DNA from 2 places in the Microbacterium sp. AC026 genome. Region 1 is predicted to be linked to the other one. Evidence: predicted binding sites of a transcription regulator. Region 1 holds the regulator's gene; the other holds the start of a gene.
What was found. Region 1 encodes LexA, which represses DNA repair genes until DNA is damaged. Its sites were predicted from a motif close to TCGAACANNTGTTCGA; they were not measured.
Positions count from the first base shown of each region.

Region 2: recA (recombinase RecA) is a predicted target of LexA. The motif match lies at 8,350-8,365, and genes of this name have one in related genera.

Region 1 covers NZ_OZ409857.1:3,466,993-3,481,258, forward strand. The annotation lists gene prfB (peptide chain release factor 2) at 69-1,178, shown strand; gene ACZZ93_RS17610 (septum formation family protein) at 1,191-1,910, opposite strand; partial or broken gene ACZZ93_RS17615 (DUF2510 domain-containing protein) at 2,153-2,236, opposite strand; gene ACZZ93_RS17620 (DUF2510 domain-containing protein) at 2,258-3,685, opposite strand; gene ftsE (cell division ATP-binding protein FtsE) at 3,824-4,876, shown strand; gene ftsX (permease-like cell division protein FtsX) at 4,873-5,787, shown strand; partial or broken gene smpB (SsrA-binding protein SmpB) at 5,873-6,343, shown strand; gene ACZZ93_RS17640 (dipeptidyl-peptidase 5) at 6,349-7,839, opposite strand; gene lexA (transcriptional repressor LexA) at 8,268-8,954, opposite strand; gene ACZZ93_RS17650 (LysM peptidoglycan-binding domain-containing protein) at 9,237-9,599, shown strand; gene ACZZ93_RS17655 (histidinol-phosphate transaminase) at 9,691-10,785, shown strand; partial or broken gene hisB (imidazoleglycerol-phosphate dehydratase HisB) at 10,782-11,398, shown strand; partial or broken gene hisH (imidazole glycerol phosphate synthase subunit HisH) at 11,409-12,035, shown strand; gene ACZZ93_RS17670 (MinD/ParA family ATP-binding protein) at 12,111-13,118, opposite strand; gene priA (bifunctional 1-(5-phosphoribosyl)-5-((5-phosphoribosylamino)methylideneamino)imidazole-4-carboxamide isomerase/phosphoribosylanthranilate isomerase PriA) at 13,785-14,266, shown strand, end outside.
Region 2 covers NZ_OZ409857.1:682,368-696,633, forward strand. The annotation lists gene hflX (GTPase HflX) at 1-293, opposite strand, end outside; gene ACZZ93_RS03600 (class I SAM-dependent methyltransferase) at 362-1,003, shown strand; gene ACZZ93_RS03605 (HAD family hydrolase) at 1,022-1,672, opposite strand; partial or broken gene dapF (diaminopimelate epimerase) at 1,672-2,543, opposite strand; gene ACZZ93_RS03615 (GNAT family acetyltransferase) at 2,566-3,042, opposite strand; gene ACZZ93_RS03620 (dihydrofolate reductase family protein) at 3,035-3,562, opposite strand; gene miaA (tRNA (adenosine(37)-N6)-dimethylallyltransferase MiaA) at 3,621-4,559, opposite strand; gene miaB (tRNA (N6-isopentenyl adenosine(37)-C2)-methylthiotransferase MiaB) at 4,592-6,139, opposite strand; gene ACZZ93_RS03635 (regulatory protein RecX) at 6,226-6,714, opposite strand; gene recA (recombinase RecA) at 7,110-8,153, opposite strand; gene ACZZ93_RS03645 (DUF3046 domain-containing protein) at 8,439-8,663, opposite strand; gene ACZZ93_RS03650 (helix-turn-helix domain-containing protein) at 8,687-8,995, opposite strand; gene ACZZ93_RS03655 (CinA family protein) at 9,137-9,619, opposite strand; gene pgsA (CDP-diacylglycerol--glycerol-3-phosphate 3-phosphatidyltransferase) at 9,616-10,191, opposite strand; partial or broken gene ACZZ93_RS03665 (FtsK/SpoIIIE family DNA translocase) at 10,191-12,928, opposite strand; gene ACZZ93_RS03670 (GNAT family N-acetyltransferase) at 13,010-13,504, opposite strand; gene ACZZ93_RS03675 (ribonuclease J) at 13,578-14,266, opposite strand, start outside.

The sequences.
Region 1 (14,266 bases):
CGATTCACGCTACTCCCGTTCGAACGCCGTCCCCGCCCGCAGGGGCGGCACGTTAGGCTGGACGCGACATGCTCGAACTCGATCTCTCCGCCGACATCCAGGCCCTGCGACTCACCTACGGTGACATCCGCGAGGTCATCGATGTCGAGACCCTCCGCTCCGACATCGCGCGCCTCAGCGAGGAAGCCGGCGTGCCGGACCTCTGGGACGACCCCGAACGCGCCCAGAAGGTGACCAGTGCTCTGAGCCACCGCCAGTCGGCGCTCGCCAGAGTCGAGGGCATCGGTCGTCGACTCGACGATCTCGAGGTTCTCGTCGACCTGGCGAACGAGATGGGCGATGAGGACTCCGCCGTCGAAGCGCGCGCCGAGCTCAACGCGCTCACCGAGATCATCAATCAGCTCGAGGTGCAGACGCTGATGGACGGCGAGTACGACGAGCGCTCCGCCATCATCACCATCCGCTCGGGTGCAGGCGGCGACGACGCCACCGACTTCGCCGAGATGCTCATGCGCATGTACCTGCGCTGGGCCGAACGCCACAAGTATCCCGTCAAGGTTCTCGACACCTCGTACGCCGAAGGTGCCGGCATCAAGTCGGCGACGTTCGAGATCGACGCTCCCTACGCATTCGGAACGGTGTCGGTCGAGGCAGGGACGCACCGCCTCGCCCGTATCAGCCCGTTCGGCTCGGCGGACAAGCGGCAGACGTCCTTCGCCGCCGTCGAGGTCATCCCTCTCATGGAGGAGGCGACCGAGGTCGACATCCCCGAGAACGACATCCGAGTCGACGTCTTCCGCTCGTCGGGTCCCGGCGGGCAGTCCGTCAACACCACCGACTCCGCCGTGCGCCTGACTCACCTTCCGACCGGCATCGTCGTCTCGATGCAGAACGAGAAGTCGCAGATCCAGAACCGTGCTGCCGCGATGCGCGTGCTTCAGACCCGACTCCTGCTGCTGCAGAAGGAGGAGGAAGCCGCGAAGAAGAAGGAGCTGGCCGGAAACATCACGGCGAGCTGGGGCGACCAGATGCGCTCGTACTTCCTCTACGGTCAGCAGCTCGTGAAGGACCTCCGCACCGGACACGAGTCGGGCAACCCGGCTGCCGTGTTCGACGGCGATCTCGACGGGTTCATCTCGGCCGGCATCCGCTGGCGCAAGCGCAAAGACGAGGACTGAGCGACGCTCGTCTCAGCGGTCGGCGCCTTCGAGGGTGCCCGTGATCTCGTCGTAGCTGATCACGATGCACTGGACTGCGCGGTCGTTCATCCGCTTCCATGACGACTCAGTCGGTACGAACCAATAGTTGTCGAGCTCCGAATCGGCATAGGGGATGCCGACGAACTCCTCGAAAGCGACGTCGCACTTCTCGGCGGCGATGGTCTGCAGTTCGTCGTCCCCGGGGAATTCGCCCTCTGGCACATCGAAGATGAAATAGACCTCGTCGGTGTGCGGCGCGTCACACGGAACGATCGGAAGCTCGTACACCTCTTCCTCCCATTCGATGAGCGGAATGCAGTGACCGACCTCGAGTTCGTTGACCGTCACGGTCTCGGTTCCCGCGCTGCCGGGAGAGCCTTCGGCGGTGTCGTCGGGTTCTGTGCTCTGGGTCGCCTGAGGGGTCGAGGTGGACGTCGGCACGATCGACGACAGCCCCGAGGCGCCCAGGGTCAGCAGCATCATGGCGATCGCGACGACACCACCCAGCACGGCCACCGCGATGCCCACCGCTCCCGGCCACTTCGCACCCCGGAGGAACAGGGAGATCAGCGAGAGCACGAATCCGATCCCGAGCAGAACCCCACCAGCCATCGAGATCGGCGGGATGCACGAGAGGACCACGCCGAGCGCGGCCATGCCGAGACCGATGATGCCGAGCACAGAGACCTTCGTGTTCGCCTTCGGGGGCACAGGGCCGTACGACCCGAACCCTGCTGTCGCATCGGGGAGGCGACGACGCCTGCCGAGGTCGCGGGCATCGACGCGCGCCCGTACTGCGGCACCTCTGCGGAGGCCCCGGGGGAGGGATTCGACGACTGCCAGGCATAGGGCGGTTCGAAGATCGGGTCCGCCGATGCGGCGACCGTGGGCTCCTCCGTGGCATGCTGGCCGTGCTCCTGTGGCGTGTTCGCCACGGACGACGTCTCGGTGGTCACGGTGTGCTCAGTCCAGACTGCGCCGTCCCACCAGCGCTGCCGGCCCGCTCCGTCGTCGTACCACCCTGCCGGGACCGTCATGATCGCCGTTCCGCTCGGGTCTCAGCCGGCCGACGGAGCGACGTCGATGCGCGCGATGTCGCGTCCGGCCTCGTCAGTGACGACGAAGACGTAGGACTCGCTCTGGGCGATGTCGAAGGTGATCGGGCCGCTGACCGTCTGCCCCGGGTCGAGGAGCTCGTTCGGTGCGCCCGTCACGAAGAAGTCGACCTGACCCTCGACTCCCTCTGCCGTCTCCAGAGAGGTGAACAGCGGGTTCGCGGCCGTCGTGCCCTCGACACCGGTCCACGTCGTCTCGAGGGTCACGTAACCGCCGTTGGTCGAGGGGACGCTCGAGCCGTCGCTGGTCGCCCAGCGCGCCTCGGTGACAGTGATCTCGCCGCTCCCGCCCAGGAAGGTGAGTGTGACGGTGTCGCCGATCGTGCCCTCTTCGACCTGCGCGGACCCCGTGCCGTCGTCGGTCGTGCCGTCGTCGATTCCGGTGTCGGAATCGCTCGACGGCGGCGCGGACGGCAGATCGCGCACGGCCTCGGACACCGTCGCGAAGACGATGACGAAGAACATGACGACCGCGATGATCGCGCCGATGATCGAGAGGATGAGTCCGGAGATGCCGGGCCACTTCCTGCCCTTGAGGAAGAGCGAGATGAGCGAGACGATGAAGCCCACGCCGAGCAGGAGCCATCCGAGCCAGAAGATCACCGGGATGCACGACAGGATCGTTCCGAGCGCCGCGAGTCCGAGCCCGACGAGCCCGAGGACCGACGGGCGGGCCGGAGCCACCGGGGTCGTGGCGCCGTATGCGGGCGGGTATCCGGCGGGCGCACCATACTGCTGTCCGGCGGGAGCGTACGCGGCGGCGCCGGGGTACGAGGGTGAGGGTGCCGCCGAACCCGGGTATGCGGGCGCGACCGGGTACTCCTGGGGATACGAGGGGGCTGCGGTGCCCGGGTAGGAGGGTGCACCACCTTCGGAGGGACCCGCGGTGTTCGCATACGGGGGCACGATGTCGTCGGTCGGCGTCGGGGACTCCGGAGAGGTGGAACCCTGCTCATGCGTGGTGCCGGCCTCGTCGACAGGGGCATCGGTCACGGGCGCGCCGTATGAGGGCGCGGCGCCCGCGTCCTGGTGGGCGGACGGCTCGGCCGGAGTCTCCGCGTCGGCGCGGAAGTCGGAGGGTGCGGGCGTGTTCCACGACTGGCTCTCGACCGCGGCGACCGACTCGATCGCAGCGGCCGTCTCCGCGGCTGCTGCCGAATCGGGAATCGCGTCGGACGAGGAGTTGCCCGATACGTCAGCCGACTCGGAACCCCGGTCCGTGGTCGCTTCGCCGGTCAGACCGCCGGCCGACTCGCCTGCTGCAGACGGGGCGGATTCCACGATGGGAGCGAAGTGCTCGGTCCACTGGGTGCCGTCCCACCACCGCTGACGCCCGGATCCGTCGTCATACCAGCCTGCAGGCGTCGTCATGGTTCCCCCTCGGAGTATCGTCCATGCTGACGGCACGGATCGGCACCTCCATGTATAGCAGTGGAGTGCGACACGCAGGGGGTCGAGCGGGGTGTCGCTCGCAGGCAGACGAGGGTGCGCGCTTAGGCTCGAACCGCCATGATTCGGTTCGAGAACGTCACGAAACGCTATCGCGGGACCTCGCGGCCCGCTCTGTCCGATGTCGACTTCGAAGTGCAGCGCGGGGAGTTCGTCTTCCTCGTCGGCGCGTCGGGGTCGGGCAAGTCGTCCTGTCTGCGACTCATCCTCCGCGAGGACGTGCCGACGACGGGTCGAGTCGCCGTGCTCGGCCGCGATCTGCGTTCGCTTGCGAACCGGAAGGTGCCGTACTTCCGCCGCCACATCGGATCCGTGTTCCAGGACTTCCGACTGCTGCCGTCGAAGACCGTCTATCAGAACGTCGCCTTCACGCTGCAGGTGACCGGCTCGTCGCGCGGCTTCATCCAGCAGGCGGTGCCCGAGGCGCTCGCGCTGGTCGGACTCGACGGGAAGCAGAAGCGGATGCCGCACGAGCTCTCCGGCGGCGAGCAGCAGCGCGTCGCGATCGCACGGGCGCTCGTGAATCGCCCCCAGGTCCTGCTCGCGGACGAGCCGACCGGAAACCTCGACCCGGCGACGTCGGTCGACATCATGCAGCTCCTCGCCAGGATCAATGCCGGAGGCACCACCGTGCTGATGGCCACGCACGAGGCGGGCTTCGTCGACCAGATGCAGCGTCGGGTCATCGAACTTCGCGATGGCGAGATGGTGCGAGACGAGGTGCACGGCGGCTACGGAGACACGTCGAACATCCCGCGTCTGGTTCCCGAGGAGGTGCGCGGTGCCGCCGCGGCCGCTGCACTCACTGCTGTGCAGGAGGTGCAGCGCCAGACCGCCGACCTCTCGCTGGTCCGCGCCGCGCTCGCTGAGGAGCTCAGCGCGCAGCGCAAGGCGGAATCGGCGTCCGCAGACGCCGTCCCGACCGCATCCGAGACTCCCGAGGCTCAGGCGGCGCCGATCGAGCCGCCGGTGATAGACGAGCAGCCGGCGGTCGCCCTCGCGGCGCGGACGCATCCCATCGTGCTGCCGCAGGTCGACGTCGCCGAGCTCGGGGTGGCCGATCGACTCGGTCTGTCCGACGACGGCACGGAAGAAGTGGGGCCGACGTCGTGAGAATCGGACTCATCCTCGCGGAGGCCCTCGGAGGGCTTCGTCGCAACATCTCGATGGTCATCTCCGTCGTGCTCGTGACATTCGTCTCGCTGACCTTCGTCGGCGCCGCGATCCTGATGCAGGCGCAGATCGGCACGATGCGCGGCTATTGGACCGAGCGGGCGCAGGTCGCCGTCTACATGTGCTCCGACATCTCGGAGCAGGACACCTGCGTCGACGGCGGCGCCTCGGAGGAGCAGGTCGACGCCGTGCGAGCACAGCTCGACGGCGAGGCGCTCGCTCCTCTCATCAGCGAGGTCAGCTTCGATTCCAAGGAAGACACGTACGCCAAGCTCGTCGATCAGCTCGGCGAGGACCAGGCGAGCGTGATCTCGCCCGAGCAGGCGTTCGAGGTCTTCTTCGTCACCATGAAGGATCCCGGCCAGTCGCAGGTCATCTCCGAGGCGTTCAACGGTGTCGCGGGGGTGGAGCAGGTCCAGGATCAGCTCCAGTACCTCGAACCCCTGTTCTCCGCCTTGACGGTCGCGACCTACATCGCGGTCGGTATCGCAGCGCTCATGCTGATCGCCGCCATCCTCTTGATCGGCACGACCATCAGGCTCTCCGCGTACGCCAGACGCAAGGAGATCGGGATCATGCGCCTGGTGGGGGCGTCCAACCGCTTCATCCAGACGCCGTTCGTCCTGGAGGGCGTCTTCGCTGCCTTCCTCGGCTCGGCCCTCGCAAGCGCGGCCGTCGTCGCCGGCGTCCACTTCGGCGTCGACGGCTATCTCCGAGGACGCGTGCCGTTCATCACGACCTGGGTGTCGATGCAGGACGCTGCCGTCGTCGTCCCGGTGCTGATCGGCATCGGCGTCGTGCTCGCCGCGCTGTCGGCGGGTTTCGCGATCCGTCGCTGGCTTCGCACCTGACCCGCGCGCCGGTATAGACTGACAGGCTGTCGTGCGCCCGTGACGGGCACCGGAACCATTGCGCGACGCGGATCAGGAGAGAATCATGCCCAGGGAACGCGGGGAGAAGGTCGTCGCGACCAATCGTCGCGCACGTCACGACTACAACATCGAGAAGTCGTACGAGGCGGGGATGGTGCTCACCGGCACCGAGGTGAAGTCACTGCGCCAGGGGCGCGCGAACCTGAGCGACGGATATGCGTTCGTCAAGGGGAACGAGGTCTTTCTCGACTCGGTGCACATCCCGGAGTACTCGCAGGGCCACTGGACCAACCATTCGGCGAAGCGCGTCCGCAAGCTGCTGCTGCACCGTGAGGAGATCGCGAAGCTGCAGCACGCGGTCTCCGCCGGCGGCTACACGCTGATCCCGCTGAAGCTGTACTTCTCCGACGGTCGCGCCAAGGTCGAGATCGCTCTCGCCAAGGGAAAGCGCGAGTTCGACAAGCGCCAGACCCTCCGCGAGCGTCAGGACACCCGCGAAGCCGAGCGCGCGATGCGCCTGCGCAACCGCGTGGGGAGTGATCAGCGCGCGGGCGTGAATCCGAACACGCGTCCGAGGAAAGCGAGCTCCCTCTCGAGGGCGTCGATGATCGTCTCGCTCGACCGGAAGCCATGGCCCTCACCCGGGTACAGCACGTACTCGTGCTCCACACCACTCGTCGCCAGCGCATCGCGGATCGCCTCGGACTGTGCCGGTGGCACGACACGGTCGTCCGCACCCTGCATCAGCAGCACCGGCACGTCGATCCGGTCGGCGTGTGTCAGGGGCGAACGCGCGATGTAGAGTGCCTCCGCCTCGGGCAGCGGACCCACCAGCCCCTCGATGTAGTGCGCCTCGAAGTCGTGGGAGTGCGCGCTCAGCATCCGCAGGTCGACCACTCCGTATCGGCTGATCCCCGCGGCGAACGTCCCTCCCCGCACCAGCGACGAGAGCACTGTCCAACCACCCGCCGAGCCGCCTCTGATCGCGATGCGGGCGGGATCCGCGAGCCCGGCATCGGCGAGGCCGCGGGCCGCTGCGATCACGTCGTCGACGTCGACCACGCCCCATCCGCCGTCCAGCCGTTCGCGGTACGCACGGCCGTAGCCCGTCGATCCGCCGTAATTGACGTCGAGCACGCCGATGCCGCGGCTCGTCCAGAACGCGACGGCGGCGGACGCCGCGCCGGTCACATGCGCGGTCGGGCCGCCGTGGACGAGCACGATGTAGGGCGGGAGCTCGTCATCCGCGGCCGGAGCGTGGGCCGAGGGATTCGTCGGCGGGTACGCGAAGGCATGGACGGGCCCGTGCGAGCCGTCGACCAGGACCTCGGATGCGGGCGGCATCCACGCAGGATCGGTCGGCGCAGCCCCCGCGACGGCCTCGACGCGACCCGTGTCGACGTCGACGCACCAGACCCCGGGTTCTGTCGTCGAGCTGTTTCCGGAGAGCAGCACGCGGGAGCCCGCGACATCGTCGACACTCACGTGGCCGTCTGCGGGGAGGGGAATGCGGTGGGCGCTGCCGTCGGGGTCGATGACGACGACCCGGTCGCGACCGTTCGTGCGCACAGCCACGACGCGACCGTCGGCGAGCGGGCGGTACCAGCGATTGCCGAGCACCCAGAGGCCGTATCCCGTGTCGGCGTCGTCGTCGATGATCTGCTCCGCCGTGCCGACCGCCTGGGCTCCGCTGACACGCTGTCGGTGCAGAGCCCAGCGGCCCGAGGGATCGTCGGAGTACACGATCTCGTCGTCAGCCGTCCACTCGGGCTGCAGCGCGGCGCGAGTGGACAGCTCTGTGCGCGCGGTGCCGTCCGAGATCACCAACGACGCTCGCTGCCACGGCATCCGATCGCCGGACCACTCGACCCACGCTGCACGAGAACCGTCGGGAGACAGTGCCGGATGAGCGTAGAACGACTCGCCTTCGACGAGGGTCTTCAACAGCGCAGGCCGGTCGGATGCCGACCCGTCGGTCGGGATCTCGACGATGGCGCGTCGGTGAGGGGAGACGGACAGATCCTCCCGCACGGCGAACAGGCGGCCGCTCTGCAGACGCAGACCGCCGTGCGCCGGGCCCGGGGTGTCAGAGGAACGGGTGCACCGCCGCGGGGCATGCGGTGCACGCGCTGATCCTTGGCATCGACGAAGTACAGCGTGCCGTCGGCATCCGCGGTCCACGCCCCGCCGCCGTACTCGTGGACGCGAGACCGAGCACTCCATGGCGCGGGGAGGATCTCGGCACCCGTCGAACTTCGCACGGTCAGGCGACCGCCCTCGGCAGGGATCGACTCACCCCACCAGATCTCGTCAGCCACGAAGGCGCTGCCATCGATCCGCGGAGACGACGCGGCGATCCGGTCGGGGGTGAACGGAGAGGTCCAGGTACCGAACGGCGACGACATGGTTCGAGCCTATGGTGCGTCGACGCCCGCCGTCACCGGCAGGGTGGGAGGGAGTCAGACCGCGCGCAGCACGGCGACGATCTTGCCGAGGATGACGGACTCGTCGCCGAGGATCGGCTCGAATGCGGAGTTGCGAGGCAGCAGCCAGGTGTGGCCGTCGCGTCGACGGAGAACCTTCACCGTCGCCTCGCCGTCGAGCATGGCGGCGACGATCTCGCCGTTCTCGGCGCTGCTTTGCGACCGCACCACGACCCAGTCGCCGTCGCAGATCGCCGCATCGATCATCGATTCGCCGGACACCTTGAGCATGAACAGGTCGCCCTTGCCGACGAGCTGCCGGGGGAGCGGGAAGATCTCCTCGACCTGCTGGTCGGCGGTGATCGGGACACCTGCGGCGATGCGGCCGACGAGCGGCACGAGCGCCGCATCGCCCACGGGGGTCGCCACATCGGCGGGATTCTCTCCGCTGGTGCCGGGGAGGTCGATGAGCACTTCCATGGCACGGGTCTTGCCGGGGTCGCGTCGCAGATATCCGCTCAGCTCGAGCTGGCCGAGCTGGTGGGTCACGCTGGACAGCGACTTGAGGCCCACGGCGTCGCCGATCTCTCTCATGCTCGGCGGGTACCCGTGACGGCTGATCGACGTCTGGATGACCTCGAGGATCGCCATCTGCTTGGGACTCAGGCTCTTGCGGCGACGGGTGCGCGGGACGTCGGCGTCGGGGGCGGAGATGTCGCTCATGGTGCTCCTCAGGTGTGCGATTCCGGCGTCTCAGTTCGAATGTCGGAGGCCCGTGGTGGGGTGTTGACATCGAAACCGTATCCGAGAATCGCGCCGAAGTGGAAGATCTGTTCGAGCGTGTCGGCCTATTCCCGGACTTCTGTTTCGAAGAACGCTTGACAGATGTTCGAATTCGAAGATAACTTCGGAACGTAGCTTCGCATTCACGGCTCCCGGCCGAGGCGCGAATGCGAACGCTACGCCAACTTCACCGCCCACGCGGTAGATGCAGAGGAGCACGACATGAGCACCATCACCTTCAGCAGTGCAGCAGTCCTTCCGGCTCGTCCGGCGACGCGGCTCAAGCTGACGGCGCGCGGTCGACGTGTCGTTCTCGCTGTCGCGGCCGTGCCGCTCGCAGCCGGGATCGCATTCGCCGCACTCAGCGGCGGCAGTGCGATGGCCTCAGGCGAACAGACCGCCACGGCATCGTTCGCGACGGTGACGGTGATGCCCGGCGACACGCTGTGGTCGATCGCCGAGAGCGTGGCCCCCGGCGCCGATCCGCGCGACGTGATCGGCGACATCACGCGTCTGAACCTGCTGCGCGGCGGCGAGCTGCAGATCGGCCAGGAGCTGGCGATTCCGGCGCAGTATTCGGAATGAACCCGTGAGGGCCGTTCGATCGAGCGGTGCGGCGCGGATGCGCGTTCACACTCCGTCACCACGGGCGTCTGTGTAGCGAAGGCGGCCTACCATGGGAAGGGTGACTGCATCACTCGCCGACCTCCCTCTTCGCGACGACCTCCGAGGGCTCACGCCCTATGGAGCGCCGCAAGCGCCTCTTCCGATCGCACTCAACGTCAACGAGAACACGCATCCGGTTCCCGACGCGGTCGCCAGTGACATCCTGGACGACATCGCGGTCGCGCTCCGCGATGTCAACCGCTACCCGGATCGCGAGTTCACCACGCTCCGGGAAGGGTTCGCGGAGTACCTCGGTCATGGTCTCGAACCGGCTCAGATCTGGGCGGGCAACGGGTCGAACGAGGTCCTTCAGCACATTCTGCAGGCATTCGGCGGGCCGGGCCGCACGGCGTTCAGCTTCGCCCCGACCTACTCGATGTATCCGCTGATCTCGAAGGGCACCGGAGCGCGCTGGGTCGCCGGCACCAGGCAGCCCGACTACACGATCACCCCCGAAGAGGCGGCATCGCAGGTGCGAGATGTCGATCCTGACGTCATCCTGCTGTGCTCTCCGAACAATCCGACAGGCACGCCGCTGGGCCTCGACGTCGTCGAAGCCGTGTACGAGGCGTCGAACGGAATCGTCGTCGTCGACGAGGCGTATCAGGAGTTCGCGCCGCACGACGCGGCATCGGCTCTGACCCTTCTCGAGGGGCGACCGCGGCTCGCCGTCTCCCGCACGATGAGCAAGGCCTTCGCCTTCGCGGGTGCCCGCGTGGGGTACCTCGCCGCGGATCCTGCCTTCATCGACGCTCTGCGGCTCGTGCGCCTGCCGTACCACCTCAGCGCTCTCACGCAGGCCGCAGCCGTCGCCGCTCTGCGCAACTCCGACGTGATGCTCGGCATGGTCGAGGAGATCGTCGAGCAGCGGGATCGCATCTCCGCGACGCTCGAGGCGCTGGGGTACACCCCGCATGAGTCCTGGTCGAACTTCGTCCTGTTCGGGGGTGTCGCAGAGCCCCAGAAGGTCTGGCAGCAGCTCTACGAGCAGGGTGTTCTCATCCGCGACGTCGGGATACCCGGGCACCTCCGCGTCACCGCGGGCACCGAGGCGGAGACCACGGCATTCCTCGATGCCCTCGCCTCGATAGGATCGGCTTCATGAGCAGCCCCGCCCAGACCCCGCGCACCGCCACGCGTGTGCGCAGCACGTCGGAGTCCACCGTCGAGCTCGAGCTGAACCTCGACGGCACTGGTGCGAGCCGTATCGACACGTCGGTGCCGTTCTTCGATCACATGCTGACTGCTTTCGCGAAGCACTCGCTCACGGACCTCACTGTGCGCGCCTCGGGGGACACGCAGATCGACGCACACCACACCGTGGAGGACATCTCGATCGTTCTCGGTCAGGCCATCCGTGAGGCGCTGGGCGAGAAGTCCGGCATCTCGCGATACGGCGACGCTCTCGTGCCGCTCGACGAGGCGCTCGCTCAGGCTGTCGTGGACATCTCGGGGCGTCCCTATCTCGTTCACACGGGGAGCCTGTCGGTTTCGAGCACCACCTCATCGGCGGCCACTTCACCGGTTCGCTCGTGCGCCACACGTTCGAGGCCATCACCTTCAACGCGGGACTCACGGTGCACGTACGCGTTCTCGGGGGCCGCGACCCCCACCACATCGCCGAAGCCGAGTACAAGGCATTCGCTCGGGCGTTCCGCCAGGCCAAGGCCCTCGACCCCCTGGTCGACGGCATCCCGTCGACGAAGGGCGCACTGTGAGCAGGGCTCCCGGGTCGCCGTCTTCGACTACGAATCCGGCAACGTCCACTCGGCTGTCAAGGCGCTCATCGCCGCCGGTGCTGATGCGGTGCTGACGCGCGACCGCACGGAGGCGCTCGAGGCAGACGGTCTCGTGGTGCCCGGAGTCGGGGCGTTCCAGGCCGTCCGCGATGCGCTCTACGCGCACGGCGGCGACGAGATCATCGATCGCCGGCTCGCAGGCGGGCGCCCGGTGCTCGGCATCTGCGTCGGCATGCAGGTTCTGTTCGCGCACGGTGTCGAGCGCGGGCACGATTCCGAGGGTCTCGGCGAATGGCCGGGAGCGGTCACGGAGCTCAACGCGCCGGTGCTGCCGCACATGGGGTGGAACACGGTCGAGCCGGGCGCCGAATCGGTGCTGTTCAAGGGCATCGAGAACGAACGCTTCTACTTCGTGCATTCCTACGCCGCGCAGTCGTGGGAGCTCGATGTCATCCCGCCGTTCCCTCAGCCGGTGCTCACGTGGTCGACGTACGGCGATCCGTTCCTCGCTGCGGTCGAGAACGGGCCGCTCTCCGCGACGCAGTTCCATCCTGAGAAGTCCGGCGAGGCCGGAATCCAGCTGCTCCGCAACTGGGTCGACAGCCTTCGGTCCTGACGCGTCGGCAGCCCGCTGAGCCGCCGTCGATCCGAACCTCGGACGACCGGTCCGTCGGGTCCTCTGCCGAACGGCTCAGAAGCCTCGGGCGACGGCGGCCGCGGCAGAGAGCCACGACCGCTGCGTCGGCGCCGCAAGTGCACGAAGACGGAGGTGACCGTCGACCATCTCCCGATCGAAGGGGATGCCGACGACTTCGCGCGCGAGCGGCTGATATCCGGCGATGACGTCTGCGACTTCGGCGGGGGATGCCTTCGGGTCCGCCTGGCTGACGACGACCACTGACTCGCGAGCCAGCCGTGCGGATCGCTCGTCGCGGTCTTCGAGTGCCTCGAGCAGTAGCGCCCCGGCCTCGGCATGGTCGTCACGTGTCGTCGTCGCCACGACGATCTGGTCGGCGAGGTCGATCATCCGCAGCCACATCGGATCGGACTCGTCGTTGCCGGAGTCGATGATGATCAGACGGTAGAACTTGGCCGCGATCGCGTGGATGGAGTCGACGTCACTGGGCCGGAGCCGATTCTCGTGGGCCAGTCGGACGGGCTTCGACCGCAGGACGTCGTATTTCTCCTGCGGCTGGTGATGCACGAAGTGCGCGAGGTCGGCTGACTGTCCCTGGGCTCCCAGCAGGCGCTGGGTCTGCGGAAGCAGTTCGAGCAGCGTGCGCTCGTGCGCCCCCGTCTCGGTGCGCCAGCCGAGGGTGCCGCGGGTCTGGTTGTTGTCCCACGCGAGAACCCCGGCGCCGCCGTACTGCGCGAAGACCGCCGACAGCAGCACGGTGGCAGGTGTCTTTCCCGCCCCGCCCTTCCCGTTGACGACAGCGACGGTGCGGGGGCCCGGCCAATGGCGGCTCACCGCGTGCTCGTCGTCGCGGACGGCGCGTTCGCGAGCGCTCGGGCCGAGGGTGAACCCGACGCGGTTGAGCAGCCCGCGACCGCCCTGACGCGCTGGCTCCTCACGGCGCTCCTCCTGAAGGAACGAGCGACGCCCCACGCCCTGCTCGCGCTGCTGACGACGCGAGGATGCCGAGGACGCCGACTCTGCAGCGGCGGCGTTGGGCGCGGACGGGGCCGAGGCGGGCACCGGCAGCGGCGGAGCGGGCGGTACGTCGGAAGACTGGGGGCGCGGCGCCGTGGCCGCCGGAACGGCGGGCCGCGCGGTGCTGTCCTGAGTCGAAGAGCTCTGCTGTTCCGACCACGCGGTCGAAAGCGATCCGGTCGCAGCGGGCGCTCCGGAAGGTGCCGGCGTCGTCGGTACCGCAGGGGCTGCGGGCGATGCGGCTGAGGGCGCGGGCGGTACTGCAGGGGCGGCGGGTGGCGCAGCGGGGACCGAAGGCGGTGCGGAGATCGGCACAGCGGGCGTGGCCGGTCGCGCATCATCGGAAGGAGGAGCTGCGGCGGAGGCGGCTGCCCATGCCGCTGCGGCTCGTGTTCCCGGCGCGGGGGCGGGCTGGGGTGCCGGTCGGGGGTGCGGGGCTGTGGGCTCCGCGTCGGGTCCAGTCGGCATCTGAGCGCGCTCATCCGGAGTCTCGGGAGGCAGCGCATTCCCGCGTCGCAGGGGTCCGCCTCCTCGCGCTTCCGCATCGCGCACCATGGAACATCTCCTCACACACCGAAACAGGGGCGTCATCGAGGCTACCGCGTGGCACGGGAGGTTCTCTGCTGTCATCGTTTTGGAGCGGGCCGATACGCGGGCTAGTGTCGATTCTCGTGCCGACGAATCGGTCTCTCCATCTCACCTGAGGACGTCATGAACGACTTCGCGCAGTCTCCCGCTCTCACCCTTCTTCCCGCCGTCGATGTCGCCGGGGGCAAGGCCGTCCGCCTCACTCAGGGTGAGGCCGGCACCGAGACCAGCTACGGCGACCCGCTCGACGCCGCGGGGGAGTGGGTCACACAGGGGGCGAAGTGGATCCATCTCGTCGACCTCGATGCCGCTTTCGGACGCGGCAGCAACGCACCGATCCTCCGCAAGGTCATCAAGCAGTTCAAGAACGTCAACGTCGAGCTGTCCGGCGGCATCCGTGACGACGCGACGCTCGAGGCGGCTCTCGAGAGCGGCGCGACCCGCATCAACCTCGGCACGGCCGCGCTGGAGAACCCCGAGTGGGCCGCCGACGTGATCAGCCGTTACGGCGAAGCGATCGCTGTCGGACTCGACGTCCGCGGTACGACGCTGGCCGCTCGCGGGTGGACGAAGGAGGGCGGCGACCTCTGGGAGGTGCTCGAGCG
Region 2 (14,266 bases), 2.8 Mb from region 1:
TCCTGAGCGCCCTGCGGATACACGCCGACCAGCACCACGTTCTCGAGTCGGAGCTGGCGGTACTCGACCTCCGTGACGTCTTCGAGTTCTGTGGAGAGACCGCCGACGCGCCGCAGCGCATGACGATCCTCGAGGTCCCACTGGTCGCCGTCCGAGAACGCGTGTGACGCGGTGGACTGGTCCTGCAGCGCCTGAGCGGCGCCGAAGACTCGTGCCTCCGTCCGCTTCTCCGCATTCGCGAGAACGCGATCGACTGCTTCGTCACCTGTGGAGTGTGTGCTGGTCTCCGTCATCCGTCCCTTATCTCTGGGTTTTGTTGCGAGCCTTAACCTTAGCCCGCGCTGTCCGCTACGCTCACGGTATGGGGTCCGACCATTACTTCACCGCGGCCCCGGCAAGCCCCGAGAACCTGCGATCGATCCGTGTGACGCTCGCAGGCCGAGAGCTGGACGTCACCACTGCTGGCGGCGTCTTCAGCCCGGATCGGCTGGATGCCGGTACTGCCGTCCTTCTCGCAAACACGCCTCCGGTTCCGCCGGGAGGCCATCTTCTCGACCTCGGAAGCGGGTGGGGACCGGTCACGCTGTCGATGGCATTGGCCGCGCCCCATGCGACCGTATGGGCGGTCGATGTGAACGAGCGGGCTCTGGATCTCGTGCGTCGCAACGCCGCGGCTCATGGTCTCAAGAATGTCAACGCCTCACTGCCCGAGGATGTTCCCGCTGACGTGACTTTCCGCTCGATCCGCTCGAATCCTCCGATCCGCGTCGGCAAGAACGAGCTTCACGGCCTGCTCGAGAAGTGGATCCCCCGCCTCGACGAGCGCAGCGACGCGTGGCTCGTCGTGCAGCGCAACCTCGGCGCGGATTCGCTGCAACGGTGGATCGGCTCGACGTTCCATCCTGGTTTCAGCGTGCACCGCACCGCGACCTCCAAGGGCTATCGCATCCTCAAGGTGCGCAAGCACGGCACCCCACCCACCGAGCCGATCGCTCTCGTCTGACGTCTCGCCGCAGCGACATCAGCGACCGAGAAGGTCGGGAAGGTCGCGCATGTCGGCGAACACGACGGCTCCTTCCTGTTCGAGCCACTCGGCTGGGGTGAGCCCGCCGGCGTAGCCGTATACCCGCATCCCGGCGGATCGAGCGGCGCGGACGCCGAACCGGCTGTCCTCGACGACCGCGCAGTGTTCGGGGTGCACCCCGAGCCGATCTGCGGCGTGCAGAAAGAGATCCGGGGCGGGCTTACCGACGACCACGTCATCCACGCTGAAGATCCTTCCCTCGAATCGCGGAAGGAGACCGGTCATCCCGAGCGTTCTCCGGATCTTCGCATGGGTACCGCTCGAAGCCACGCACGTGGCCGTCACGATCTCGTCGAGTGCGCGCTCGACGCCGTCCACCGCGATCAGCTCAGCGAAGGCAGCGACGTACCACGGCTGATAGGTCGCCTCCCAGTCATCGCGAAGCGGGCTCCCGAGGAACGACTCGATCTCCGAGCGGAAGTAGGCGGCAGAACGTCCGACGAACCGGTGCACGATCTCGTCCGAGGACAGTTCCCACCCGAGATCGGCGAGCACCCGCCGGTCCACCTCGATCGAGAGCCGCTCGCTGTCGACGAGGACTCCGTCGCAGTCGAAGATGACCAGATCGAGCGGACCGGTCGCGCCCATCAGATCAGGTCGACCTCGCCGCTGAACACGAGCTGCGCGGGGCCGGACAGCGCGACGTGCTCGCCGTCCTCCGCGGGGAACATGCGCACGCCGAGCGTGCCACCCGGCACCTCGACCCGCCAGTTGTCGGGCGCCTTCGCACCTGCCCAGTAGCGCACCGCCAGAGCTGTGGCCGCCACACCCGTGCCACAGCTGAGAGTCTCCCCACACCGCGCTCGGAGACGCGCATCGAGACGTGCCCGATCCCGTCCCGCACAAGCGGCTCACCCGGGACGACGAACTCGACGTTCGCACCCGCGGGCGGGGTGGGTTCGAGCACCGGAGCACGGTGGAGTTCGAGTGAGGCGAGTTCCGCCTCGGATGCGAGGGCGACCACCACATGAGGATTCCCGACGTCGATGCCCAGCCCCGGGCGCGTGACGGGGAGCCCGTCCGCCGTGACAAGAGGGTCGTCGCCGGAGAGCTTCCACAGGCCGAGATCCACCTGATATCCCGTCTCACTGCGGGTCACGTCGCGCACGCCCGCTCGGGTTCCGATCGGGAGCGTCGAGCCGGGCTGGATCGTGGCTAGCCCGGAGCGCACGAGATAGTGCGCGAAGACGCGGATGCCGTTGCCGCACATCTCGGCGATCGATCCGTCGGCGTTGCGGTAGTCCATGAACCATTCAGCTGCCGGCTCCTCAGCGAGTGACGCCCGCCCGTCCACGATCGCTGCAGAGCGCACGACACGAAGGATGCCGTCGGCTCCGATGCCGCGGTGCCGGTCACAGAGCACTGCGACCTGTTCCGAGCTGAGTTCCAGTGAGCCGTCGGGGTCGGCGATGATCACGAAATCGTTGCCCGTACCGTGCCCTTTGGTGAATGCGACCATTCGTCCAGTCTAGAGATCTCGGCTAGGCGTCGACGATCAGGCGTCTGCCCGTGTTCGACACGGAGAATCGTTCGTAGCCCAGGTCGTCGTAGAAACCGAGGACGCCTTCGTTCCCCTCCCTGACCATGAGCTGCACCTTCGGGCAGCCCATGGCGACGAGAAGCCGTTCGGCCTCGTGCACGAGTGCTCGCGCGATCCCCCGCTGGCGGTGCGACTTGGCGGTCGCCAGGTAGTAGAGCCAGCCGCGGTGGCCGTCGTAGCCGGCCATGACCGTCCCGAGGATCGATGCTGAGCTCGATTCGGGCTCGGCGCTCTCGACGACCAGAAACAGCTCCGGCTGCACCGTGAGCTTGCGCTCGATGTCGAGCCGCGGATCGTTCCACGGGCGCGTGAGCCCGGCCTCGTCCCAGAGCGCGACAACCGCCTCGGTGTCCGCCCGATCGAACGCCCGGACCGGCCAGCTCTCGACTGCGCGCCGAGGAGCTGACGCCTCAGCCACGGCGCACGCGGTAACGCCCGCACATGAAGTTGCGGTTGCGAGCCACGTCGAGAAGCTCGAGGTCCAGCATCCGCGGCAACAGGGGCGCCCCGGATCCGAGAGTGACCGGCGCGTACTGCACCCACACCTCATCGAGAAGACCCGCATCCGCGAACTGCCCGGCCAGGTCTCCGCCGCCGACGACCCACAGATCCTTGCCGCCGGCGGCAGCGACCATCTCGGAGTGAACGGCGGTCACATCGCCCTGAGCCTTGCGGACGTCGGCGCCGACGGGAATCTCGAGCTCCCTGTGCGTGAACACCCAGGTCGGCTGCTCGTAGCCCCAGCGCCCTTCTTCGTGCTGCATGACCCAGTTGTAGGTCGATGCCCCCATGGCCAGCGCCCCGATCGTCTTCTCGAACGCCCCATAGGACATCGGTCCTTCGGCGTCGATGTCCTGCTTGAGGAGCCAATCGAGGGAGTGCTGGTCAGTCGCGATGAAACCGTCGAGGCTGCTCGCCGTGTAGAAGTGGGTGGCCATGCATCCACCTTCTCATCGGTCACCGACATCGCGCGATGGCGGTGAGGGAGATGTCGACTCAGGACTCGACGAGTGCCGTCGCGTCGACCGGGGGTTCGTGCCAGGTGAGACCCGGATACCGCTTGAACCAGGACACCTGACGTCGGGCATACCGACGCGTGAGGGCCTGCGTCTCGGCGATCGCCTCGTCTTGACTGAGCCGCCCGTCGATCTGCCCCAGAGCCTGGGAGTAGCCGATGGCACGCTGCGCAGTGACGCCATCCTCGAGCCCTTGCCGCCGGAGCCCCGCCACCTCGTCGACGAGGCCTGCACGCCACATCTGTTCGACCCGTGCGTCGAGCCGTTCGACGAGGACGCTGCGCTCGACATGGAGACCGATCAGTCGGGTGTCCGCCTGCCAGAGCGACGGCTGTTCCGGCAGAGCGGCACCGTGCGTGGCGCTGCCCTGCTCGAGCACCTCGAGGGCGCGGATCACCCGTCTCCCGTTGTGGGGGTCGACGCGCGCCGCCGTGGCCGGGTCGAGCGCTCTCAGCCGGTCGAGCATCGCCCCCGCACCCTCGTCCTCGAGCTCGCGTTCGAGCCGAGCGCGGATGACCGGGTCGCGCGGCGGGAAGGCGAAGTCGAAGACGACGCTGGAGACGTAGAGCCCGGAGCCGCCGACGAGGATGGCGTTAGCACCACGGCGCTGGATATCGATGATCACGGAGCGCGCAAGAGGCTGATACCAGGCGACCGCCGCTTCCTCGTCGACCTCGCGCACGTCGAAGAGGTGGTGCGGAATGCCGCGTCGGTCAGCGGCGGCGAGCTTCGCCGTGCCGATGTCCATTCCGCGGTAGAGCTGCATCGCATCGGCGTTCACGATCTCGGCTGCGTTGCCCCGCCGGCGTAGCGCCTCGGCGAGATCGAGCGCGAGATCGCTCTTGCCCGTCCCCGTCGCGCCGACGACTGCCCAGAGCCGCGGCGCATCGTGCGTGCCGCCCGGCTCCGTACCCGTCATCCCTTGGATACCGGCTTCGTCGCGAGCAGCGGTCACCTGCCGACGCGCAGCGTCGGCAGGCCGAGAGACACCGCCCGCGTGCCGTCGGGCGCCGCAGGCGCCGGCACGGCGCACGATTCCGCCTGGGCGCGATCCCACGCGTCCCCGCCGCGCGTGCGACGGATCTTGAGCGAGGAGCCCGTCGGGTCATCGGCGAGCAGGTGGAACGGAGCCGCATGGGTGATGGTCACCGAGACGACGTCACCGGGCCGGGGAACAGCCGACCCCGGGGTCACCTCGAAGTGCACGAGGCGGTTGTCCTCTCCCCGGCCGGTCAGCCTATGCGTCTCGGCGTCCTTCTTGCCCTCGCCCGTCGAGACGAGGACCTCGACCTCGCGGCCGATCTGCTTCTGGTTCTCTTCGAGCGAGATGCGCTCCTGCAGCGCGATGAGCCGGTTGTAGCGTTCCTGCACGACGGCCTTCGGAACCTGGTCTTCCATGGTCGCCGCCGGTGTGCCCTCACGGATCGAGTACTGGAAGGTGAAGGCGCTCGAGAAGCGGGCCTGTTCGACCACCCGCATCGTGTCCTCGAAGTCCGCCTCGGTCTCACCGGGGAACCCGACGATGATGTCGGTGGTGATCGCGGCATGCGGAATGCGATCACGGACGCGGTCGAGGATTCCGAGGAACCTCTCACTGCGATAGGAACGACGCATGGACTTGAGGATGCGATCGCTGCCGGACTGCAGCGGCATGTGAAGCTGCGGCATCACAGTGGGAGTCTCAGCCATCGCGTCGATCACGTCGTCGGTGAACGCAGCCGGGTGAGGACTCGTGAAGCGAATGCGCTCGAGTCCTTCGATCTCGCCCGCCGCGCGCAGGAGCTTGCCGAATGCCTGGCGATCGCCGAACTCCACGCCGTAGGAGTTGACGTTCTGTCCGAGGAGGGTGACCTCGATGGCACCGTCCTCCACGAGGAGGCGGATCTCGTTCAGGATGTCACCCGGACGGCGGTCCTTCTCCTTGCCGCGAAGGCTCGGAACGATGCAGAAGGTGCACGTGTTGTTGCATCCGACCGAGATGGACACCCACCCGCTGTGCGCAGAGTCGCGCTTGGTCGGGAGCGTCGAGGGAAACACCTCGAGCGACTCGAGGATCTCCAGCTCGGCGTCACCGTTGTGTCGCGCTCTCTCGAGAAGGCCGGGAAGCGACCCCATGTTGTGCGTGCCGAAGACCACATCGACCCATGGGGCCTTGTCGAGAACCGCTTGCTTGTCCATCTGGGCGAGACAGCCCCCGACGGCGATCTGCATGCCGTCCTTGCGGCGCTTCACCGAAGCGAGCTGACCGAGGGTCCCGTAGAGCTTGCCCGCGGCATTGTCGCGAACTGCGCACGTGTTGATGATCACGACATCGGCCTCGGCGCCGTCCGTGGCTCGGACGTATCCCGCACTTTCGAGCGAGCCCGAGAGACGTTCGGAATCGTGGACGTTCATCTGGCAGCCGAAGGTGCGGACCTCGTACGAACGCTGGCGCCCGTCACGGTCGATTGCGGCTGACGACGACGCGATGATCGTCGGTTCACTGCGCGGGATAGTCATGATCTCCCCATTGTACGAGCGGTTCCCCCTCGCTGCCGCTGCCGCTGACCGGCCGGCGCCGGGCGAGGTGCGCGCCCTCCCCGGTGTCAGTCCGAATCGACGAATCGGACCCGCGACGAGGAAGAGCCGGAAGAACCCTCGGCGAGGGCCGTCTTCGCAGCCGTCATCGCGACAGAACCGTTGTACCCGCGACGTGATAGCTGACCGACGAGGCGTCTCAGAGCAGTATCCGGGTCGAGGCGGGACATCGATCGTGCTTTCGAGCGAGCGTACTCGAGTGCACGCTCCGCGTCGTCGTCGGGAACGTCGCCCAATGCCGCGTCGATCACATCGCGGGGAATCCCCCGCTGCGAGAGCGCTCGCGACAGAGCGACCCGTCCCTGTCCTTTTCGCTCGATTCCCGACATCACGAGCTGATCGGCGAGAACCGCGTCATCGAGGTAGCCGCGGCGACAGAAGTCGTCGATCACGTCGTCGATCGATCCGGAGTCGAGCCGGACGCCGTTCTCTTCGTAGCCCTTGAGCACCATCCGCGCCTCGGACAAAGAGAGCGATCGAGCCCTCAGCTTGCGCACGAGAAGCTCCTCGGCGTCGACACGCAGCTTCGACGGATCGACTCCGCTCTCATCTGCTGAGTCGTCGTCGTGTGGTTGCAGTGCACGCAATCGGGGTGCAGACCGAGCCGCAGCGCCTCGAGCAGGATGCCGTTCGCTGGGCCCACGAGAGTCGACGAGTGGAGCTGGAGCCGAGTCGCCGGTGGATGCGACTCCCACCGCCGTCGATTCCACGAGGCCTGCGTCTTCCGCGGCGCGGGGGTGACTGCATCGGACCCGGCAGTACTTCGATCGACCGGCTTCATCCGCGCGGAATCGCGGCCGAACAGAGGGATGATGGGGGCGAGCTCCTGAGGCTCGCCCCCGCCATCACTCATGGTTCACTCCGGTTGCGCCACAACCGCGAACCATCACGATCATGCCGGGCGGCGCTCGGCGAGCTCGTCAGCAGGTGCCTCGGTGGCTCCTCCGATGCCGAGCTTCTGCTTGATCTGGGTCTCGATCGCCAGCGCGATGTCGGGGTTCTTGAGCAGGAACGTTCGCGCGTTCTCCTTGCCCTGTCCCAGCTGATCACCGTCATAGGTGTACCAGGACCCGGACTTCTTGACGATGCCGTGCTCCACACCGAAGTCGATCAGGCTGCCCTCACGGGAGATGCCGACGCCGTAGAGGATGTCGAACTCAGCCTGCTTGAACGGCGGAGCCATCTTGTTCTTCACGACCTTGACCCTCGTACGGTTTCCGACTGCGTCGGTGCCGTCCTTCAGCGTCTCGATTCGGCGGATGTCCATTCGGACGGACGCGTAGAACTTCAGCGCCTTTCCACCCGCGGTGGTCTCCGGCGAGCCGAAGAAGACACCGATCTTCTCTCGCAGCTGGTTGATGAAGATCATCGTGGTGTTCGTCTGGTTGAGCCCACCGGTGAGCTTTCGCAGCGCCTGAGACATCAGACGAGCCTGCAGACCCACGTGGGAGTCACCCATCTCGCCCTCGATCTCGGCTCGAGGCACGAGCGCGGCCACAGAGTCGATGACGATCAGGTCGATCGCCCCGGAGCGGACGAGCATGTCCGCGATCTCGAGCGCCTGCTCACCCGTGTCGGGCTGCGAGACGAGAAGGGCGTCGATGTCGACACCGAGCTTCGCGGCGTAGTCAGGGTCGAGCGCGTGCTCGGCGTCGATGAAGGCAGCGATTCCGCCGGCGCGCTGAGCGTTGGCGATCGCGTGGAGGGTGAGCGTCGTCTTACCCGACGACTCAGGACCGTAGATCTCGACGATTCGTCCACGCGGCAGTCCTCCGACGCCGAGGGCGACATCGAGAGCGATGGAACCGGTCGGAATGACGGCGACAGGCGCACGCTCGTCGCTGCCCAGTCTCATGACCGAGCCCTTTCCGAACTGACGATCGATCTGGGCGAGGGCGGTCTCGAGGGACTTCTCGCGGTCAGCGGGTGATGGCATGACGTGCTCCTTATGCTCGCGTGGTGCCGCCTGTAGGCTGTCGCGGTCCTCCCGGCTGGGCGGAACTCTCCGACAAGGCGTATGGCTCTTCGGCTTGTTCTTCACCGTAAGAGGAGCCTCCGACATTGCGTCGTCAGCACCGCGAAACAGGGAGAGAAACGTCTCTGAACCACTTGTGCAGAAGACTACGCCGGTTTCGAACACATATTCGACGACACGCCGTCGCGGCGTGTCGCAAATCGAAACCGCCTCGAACGCGGCCCTCGCCGCGAACACCTCAGAGGGTCATCGCTTGCGCGGCTCCAGACGACCTGCACCGTGTCGCCGCTCCAGGGGGACATCCGTCTCGGCGCACAGCGCCAGCCAGATCTCGCGCGGTGCGACGCCAGCGTCCAGCGCTTCGTCGGCAGTGCGCCCGGCGAGCTGAGTCAGAACGAGGTCGCTGATCAGAGATGACCCGCGACCGCCGAATTCCGCATCGACTGCGCGGAGGAACTCACTACGTCGCATCAGAGGCTATGAGAGTCCGACGTTCAGTGGAGCGACAGCTCGGGCTCGACAGAAGCCACGAGATCGTCCGGAACGACATCAGGGAAGACCTGAATGCCTTCGAGGACCGAGATCCGGTCGCCGACCTCGCGCATGATGATCGAGATGGGAACATCCAGAGCGTCAGCCACCGAGGCGAGAATCTCACTCGATGCTTCCTTCTGGCCCCGCTCGACCTCGCTGAGATAGCCCAGCGCCACAGAAGCCTTGCTTGCAACCTGCCGGAGCGTCCGCCCCTTCTGCAGGCGGAAGTCCCTCAGCACATCGCCGATTTCCTGTCGTACAAGAATCATCGGAACCTCCTCCCAGATCGCCTTCTCGAGGTCTCCCTCGAAGAGACCGCCAGTCTAGTCCTACCGACCTTCACAAAATCTACCTTCGCACGCTGTGCTTTCGGTGTGAGCACATAGGACATAACGGAGCGCACCCATCCCCTATTCCCGCAGAACCCGAGCGAGCATATCGATCGCCGCGTCGACCGCCTGCGCCCGCACCTCGGTACGATCACCGTCGAATCGAAACACCTCCGTCACCGAGGAATCCGGCGTCACCACGGCCACATGCACCGTGCCGACCGGCTGACCGTCAGGTGAGTCCGGCCCCGCGATACCCGTGGTCGAGACGCCGACGTCGGCAGGGGCCCCGTCGACGTTCAACGCACCGCGCGCCCCCGCCGCCATCTGAAGAGCGACGTCGGGGTGCACGGGACCGTGCGCGTCGAGCAGCGCGTCGTCGACGCCCAGCAGCGTGTGCTTCACCGGAGTGGCGTACGCGACGATCGCTCCGCGGAGCGAGGCCGACGCCCCCGGCACGGAGACGAACTCGGCCGCGAGAGCACCGCCCGTCAACGACTCCGCGACACCGAGCGTCCAGCCACGCTCGACCAGCGCGGCGAGCACGGCCGACGCAGATGTCACGAGGGCTGCCGCGCGCCTCGCACCTGCGCGACGATGTAGTCGATTCCGCTCGCCACGGTGAGGATCAGCACGAGGACCATCAGGATCGCGGTCACGAGCAGCCACGGCTCCAGCCCGATCACGACGTGCAACGGAAGCAGCGCCCAGGACAGGGCCACCGCCTGCACTGCCGTCTTGATCTTGCCCATCCAGGCCGCAGCCACGACGTGCTCCTTCGCCACCATGAGACGGTGGATCGTGATGCCCCACTCCCGGATGAGGATGATGATCACCAGCCACCAGTTCAGCTCGCCGAGTATCGCGAGACCGATGAAACCGGCGCCGGTGAGCAGCTTGTCGGCGATCGGGTCCCAGAGCTTTCCGAAATCGCTGACGATCTCGTAGCGGCGGGCCAGATAGCCATCGACCCAATCGGTCGAGATCGCGACGATGAAGAGAACGGCGGCGATCCAGCGGACAGCGATGTCGTCGAGTCCGAACGTGCCACCGATCAGCAGAAGGACGAAGAAGATCACCGCGAGCGGTATGCGCGCGACCGTGATCGCGTTGGGAAGCTGCCGTGGAATGGCCATCAGTCGCGTCCCGTCAGTCCCCAGGCGTCTTCGTCGCCATCGTCTTCAGCCTCGACCACAGGAAGTCCCTGGAACTGCGCCTCGACCGGGTCGTGCGGCGTTCCGGCAGCAGTCGCGGCCGAGGAGGGGGCAGGCGGCTTCGGCGGAGTGTCGTCGCCTCGCAGCTTCGCCATGACCTGGGGCAGCTGTTCGGCCGTCGCCAGCACATCGCGCGCCTTGGATCCTTCTGACGGGCCGACGATCTCTCGCGACTCGAGGAGGTCCATCAGGCGACCGGCCTTCGCGAACCCGACGCGGAGCTTGCGCTGCAGCATCGACGTTGACCCGAACTGCGACGACACGATGAGTTCGGCCGCGGCGAGAAGAAGCTCGAGATCGTCGCCGATGTCCTCGTCGACTTCCTTCTTCTTCGTGGGCTCCAGCGCTTCCTGGACGTCGGCGCGGTAGTCCGGACGAGCCTGACGCGTCACGTGCTTGACGACCGCGTCGATCTCCTTCTCATCGACCCACGCACCCTGCAATCGGAACGGCTTGGACGACCCCATGGGCGAGAACAGCGCATCGCCCTGTCCGATCAGCTTGTCGGCGCCGGGGCTGTCGAGGATCACGCGGCTGTCTGTGACGCTCGTGACGGCGAACGCGAGGCGTGAGGGGACATTCGCCTTGATCAGACCGGTCACAACATCGACGCTGGGTCGCTGCGTCGCGAGCACGAGGTGGATACCGGACGCGCGTGCGAGCTGGGTGATGCGGACGATCGAGTCCTCGACGTCGCGCGGGGCGACCATCATCAGGTCCGCCAGCTCGTCGACGACGACGAGGAGGTACGGGTAGGGCTTGAGCACGCGTTCGCTTCCCACAGGAAGCTCCACCTCGCCGGCGCGGACGGCACGGTTGAAGTCGTCGATGTGACGGAACCCGAACGACGCGAGGTCGTCATACCGCATGTCCATCTCCTTCACGACCCACTGCAGCGCTTCCGCCGCCTTCTTGGGGTTCGTGATGATGGGTGTGATCAGGTGCGGCACCCCGGCGTAGCTCGTCAGCTCCACGCGCTTGGGGTCGATCAGGACCATCCGCACATCCGTGGGTCGGGCGCGCATGAGCAGACTCGTGATCATCGAGTTGACGAAGCTCGACTTTCCGGAGCCGGTGGAACCGGCGACAAGCAGGTGAGGCATCTTCGCGAGGTTGGCGATGACGATGTTCCCACCGACGTCCTTTCCGACGCCGATCGTCATCGGGTGGGTGCTCTTGTGCGCTGCCGGAGACCTGAGCACATCGCCGAGCGCGACCATCTCCTTGTCGGCGTTCGGGATCTCGATTCCGATCGCGCTCTTTCCGGGTATCGGCGAGAGGATCCGCACATCGTTCGATGCGACCGCATACGCGAAGTTGTTGCTCAGCTGGAGGATCTTCTCGACCTTGACGCCGTGCCCCACCTCGACCTCGTACTGGGTGACCGTGGGGCCACGCGAGAAACCAGTGACCTTCGCGTCGACCTTGAACTGCGTCAGCACGCTCGTGATCTGCTCGATCACCTTGTCGGTCGCCTCGGAGCGCGCGACCGGTGGAGGCCCTTCGACCAGAAGACCTGGCGACGGCAGCACGTACGGGGCGACGGGGGCCTGGGGGCCTCGCTCCCCGGCCCTGCCGTGCCGAAGCCGTCGAGACCCGGAAGCTCCGGCATCTCTCCTGTGTCGGACTCGTCGTCGAGCAATGCGGTGGTCTGCTGCCCTGCCAGGGATTCCGTCACGGACCGCACGTCCGTCAGCACCTCCGTCGCCGCGTCGTACGGATCTTCCACGACGACGGCCTGATCGTAAGCCGGAGTCGGCTCGGAGGTCGTCAGCAGCGCGGTGATGTCGTCGGAGCCCAGCGTCCCCTCGTCGGGGTCTTCCTCACGGCCGGTCTTGTTCCGCCGCCACCAGGGAAGGACGTCAGGGTCGTCGACCTTGTCGGACTCGTCGATCGCCGCGGCTTCCTTCACAGGCTTCTCGGTACGCTCAGCGTCGAACATCCACGCGTAGAGGTCGCCTAGGCGCTGCCCGATACGGTTCGGCGGAGTCTTGGTCAGGATCAGGATGCTGAGTCCCGCCAGCAGGGCCAGGACGATATAGGCACCCACCGGAGTGAGATACGAGAGCGGCTCACCGATCATCCAGCCGAAGAGACCGCCCGCTTCGCTGAGCGCAGGCATGCCGTCCCGGGGCTGCGCACGAACGAGCAGTCCGGCGGAGTCGACTCGACCCGCTGCGATGTGGCAGAAGCCTGCCAGGGTGAGTACGAAGAGTCCGAAGCCGATGCCGATGCGCCCGTTGTCGTGGACGGATGAGGGATGGCGGAACAGCCACCCTGCCAGCAGCAGCAGCAGCACGGGCATGACGAAAGCCACGCGCCCGACCAGAAGCCCCACCGAGTAGGCGCTGATGTTCGACGCGACCTCGTTGCCGATGAAGAACCATTCGTTGACCGCTCCGGCGATCGCCAGAAGCACCAGCAGGAAGGGGAATCCGTCGCGCCGGTCATCCTTGTCGAGCGTCTCCGGGCCGAATGCCCGGAACAGACCACCGACGCCGTGGGCGAGCCCGTTCCACGCTCGTACCGCCACCGGAGGCTTGTCGATCTCGTCGATGTACTTCTTCGGCGCAGCCTGGGCCTTCGGCGCAGCCTGCCGCTTCGGGCGAGGCGTGGCGCTCTCGGACGCGCGCGCGGACTTCGTGGTACTCCTGGCCATGCTCTCACGTTACGGCCAGAGGCCGACATTCACCCGTAATGACGCGGCATTCCGGCCGGTTCCCGGGCCCGCGAAGGGAGATCAGGACGTGCGATGCACCATCGTGTCACGGAGATCCCCCGCGTCGGTGACCACGAAACCCTCCGACCGATACAGGGCGTGCGCGAAGTTGTCCCGTTCGACGCTGAGGCTGATCCGAGGGTGCCCCTGCTCGCGCGCGTGGGTGACGAGGCGTCGAAGCAGGGTCCGTCCGACTCCGTGCGCCCGCCAGATCGGCTGCACTCCGATGATGAGCTCGGGCACCGCGGTTCCGACGAAACCGAAGCCTGCGTCGTCCGGCGCGAGCATCCGATACCACGCCGCACCGATGGGTCGCAGATCGGAGTCGAGCGCGATGAACCCGGCATCCGCCGGCCGCATCCACCCCGCGATGTAGCGCCGGTGCTCGACGGCGCTGAGAATCTCATGCCGAGCGCGTGCCCCGCCGGAGCGCCAGTTCGCCGCCTCGACGACCATGTCGCCGAGGAAGCTCCCGTCCGCCTGGTCGGCGGGTCGAATCGAGAAGACGTCCGGCATGGAGTGAGCCTAGGCCGTTCGCGTTACAGCCGAGTGTCGGTCGACTGGGAACCCGCGAACCACCGGGCTCCGATCACGCTTCGATGACCAGTGGGACGATCATTGGACGACGACGGAGCTTCTGGTTGACCCAGCGCCCGATGGTCCGACGGATGACCTGCGAGAGCGCATGCGTGTCGCGCACGCCGTTGCCGGAGGCCTCCTTGAGGGCGGCGACGATCTTCGGGGTGACGTCATCGAAGACGGAATCGTCTTCGGCGATGCCGCGCGCGTGGATCTCCGGACCGGAGATGATGCGACCTGTGGCGGCATCGACCACGACGATCACGGAGACGAAGCCCTCTTCAGCCAGGATCCGACGATCCTTGAGGTCTGCGTCCGTGATCGCGCCGACGGTCGAGCCGTCGACGTACACGAAACCGAGATCGAGCTGGCCGACCACTCGGGCGTCGCCGCCCTTCAGGTCGATGACCGTGCCGTTCGAGGCGATGATCGTGCGCTCGGCCTCGATGCCCGTGTCCTGCGCCAGCTTGGCGTTGGCGATCAGATGGCGGTACTCGCCGTGCACGGGCAGCACGTTCTTGGGTCGCAGGATGTTGTAGCAGTAGATGAGCTCACCCGCTGCAGCATGGCCCGAGACGTGCACCTTGGCGTTCGCCTTGTGCACCACGTTCGCGCCGAGCTTGGTCAGACCGTCGATCACGCGGTACACGGCATTCTCGTTGCCGGGGATGAGGCTCGAGGCCAGGATGACGGTGTCAC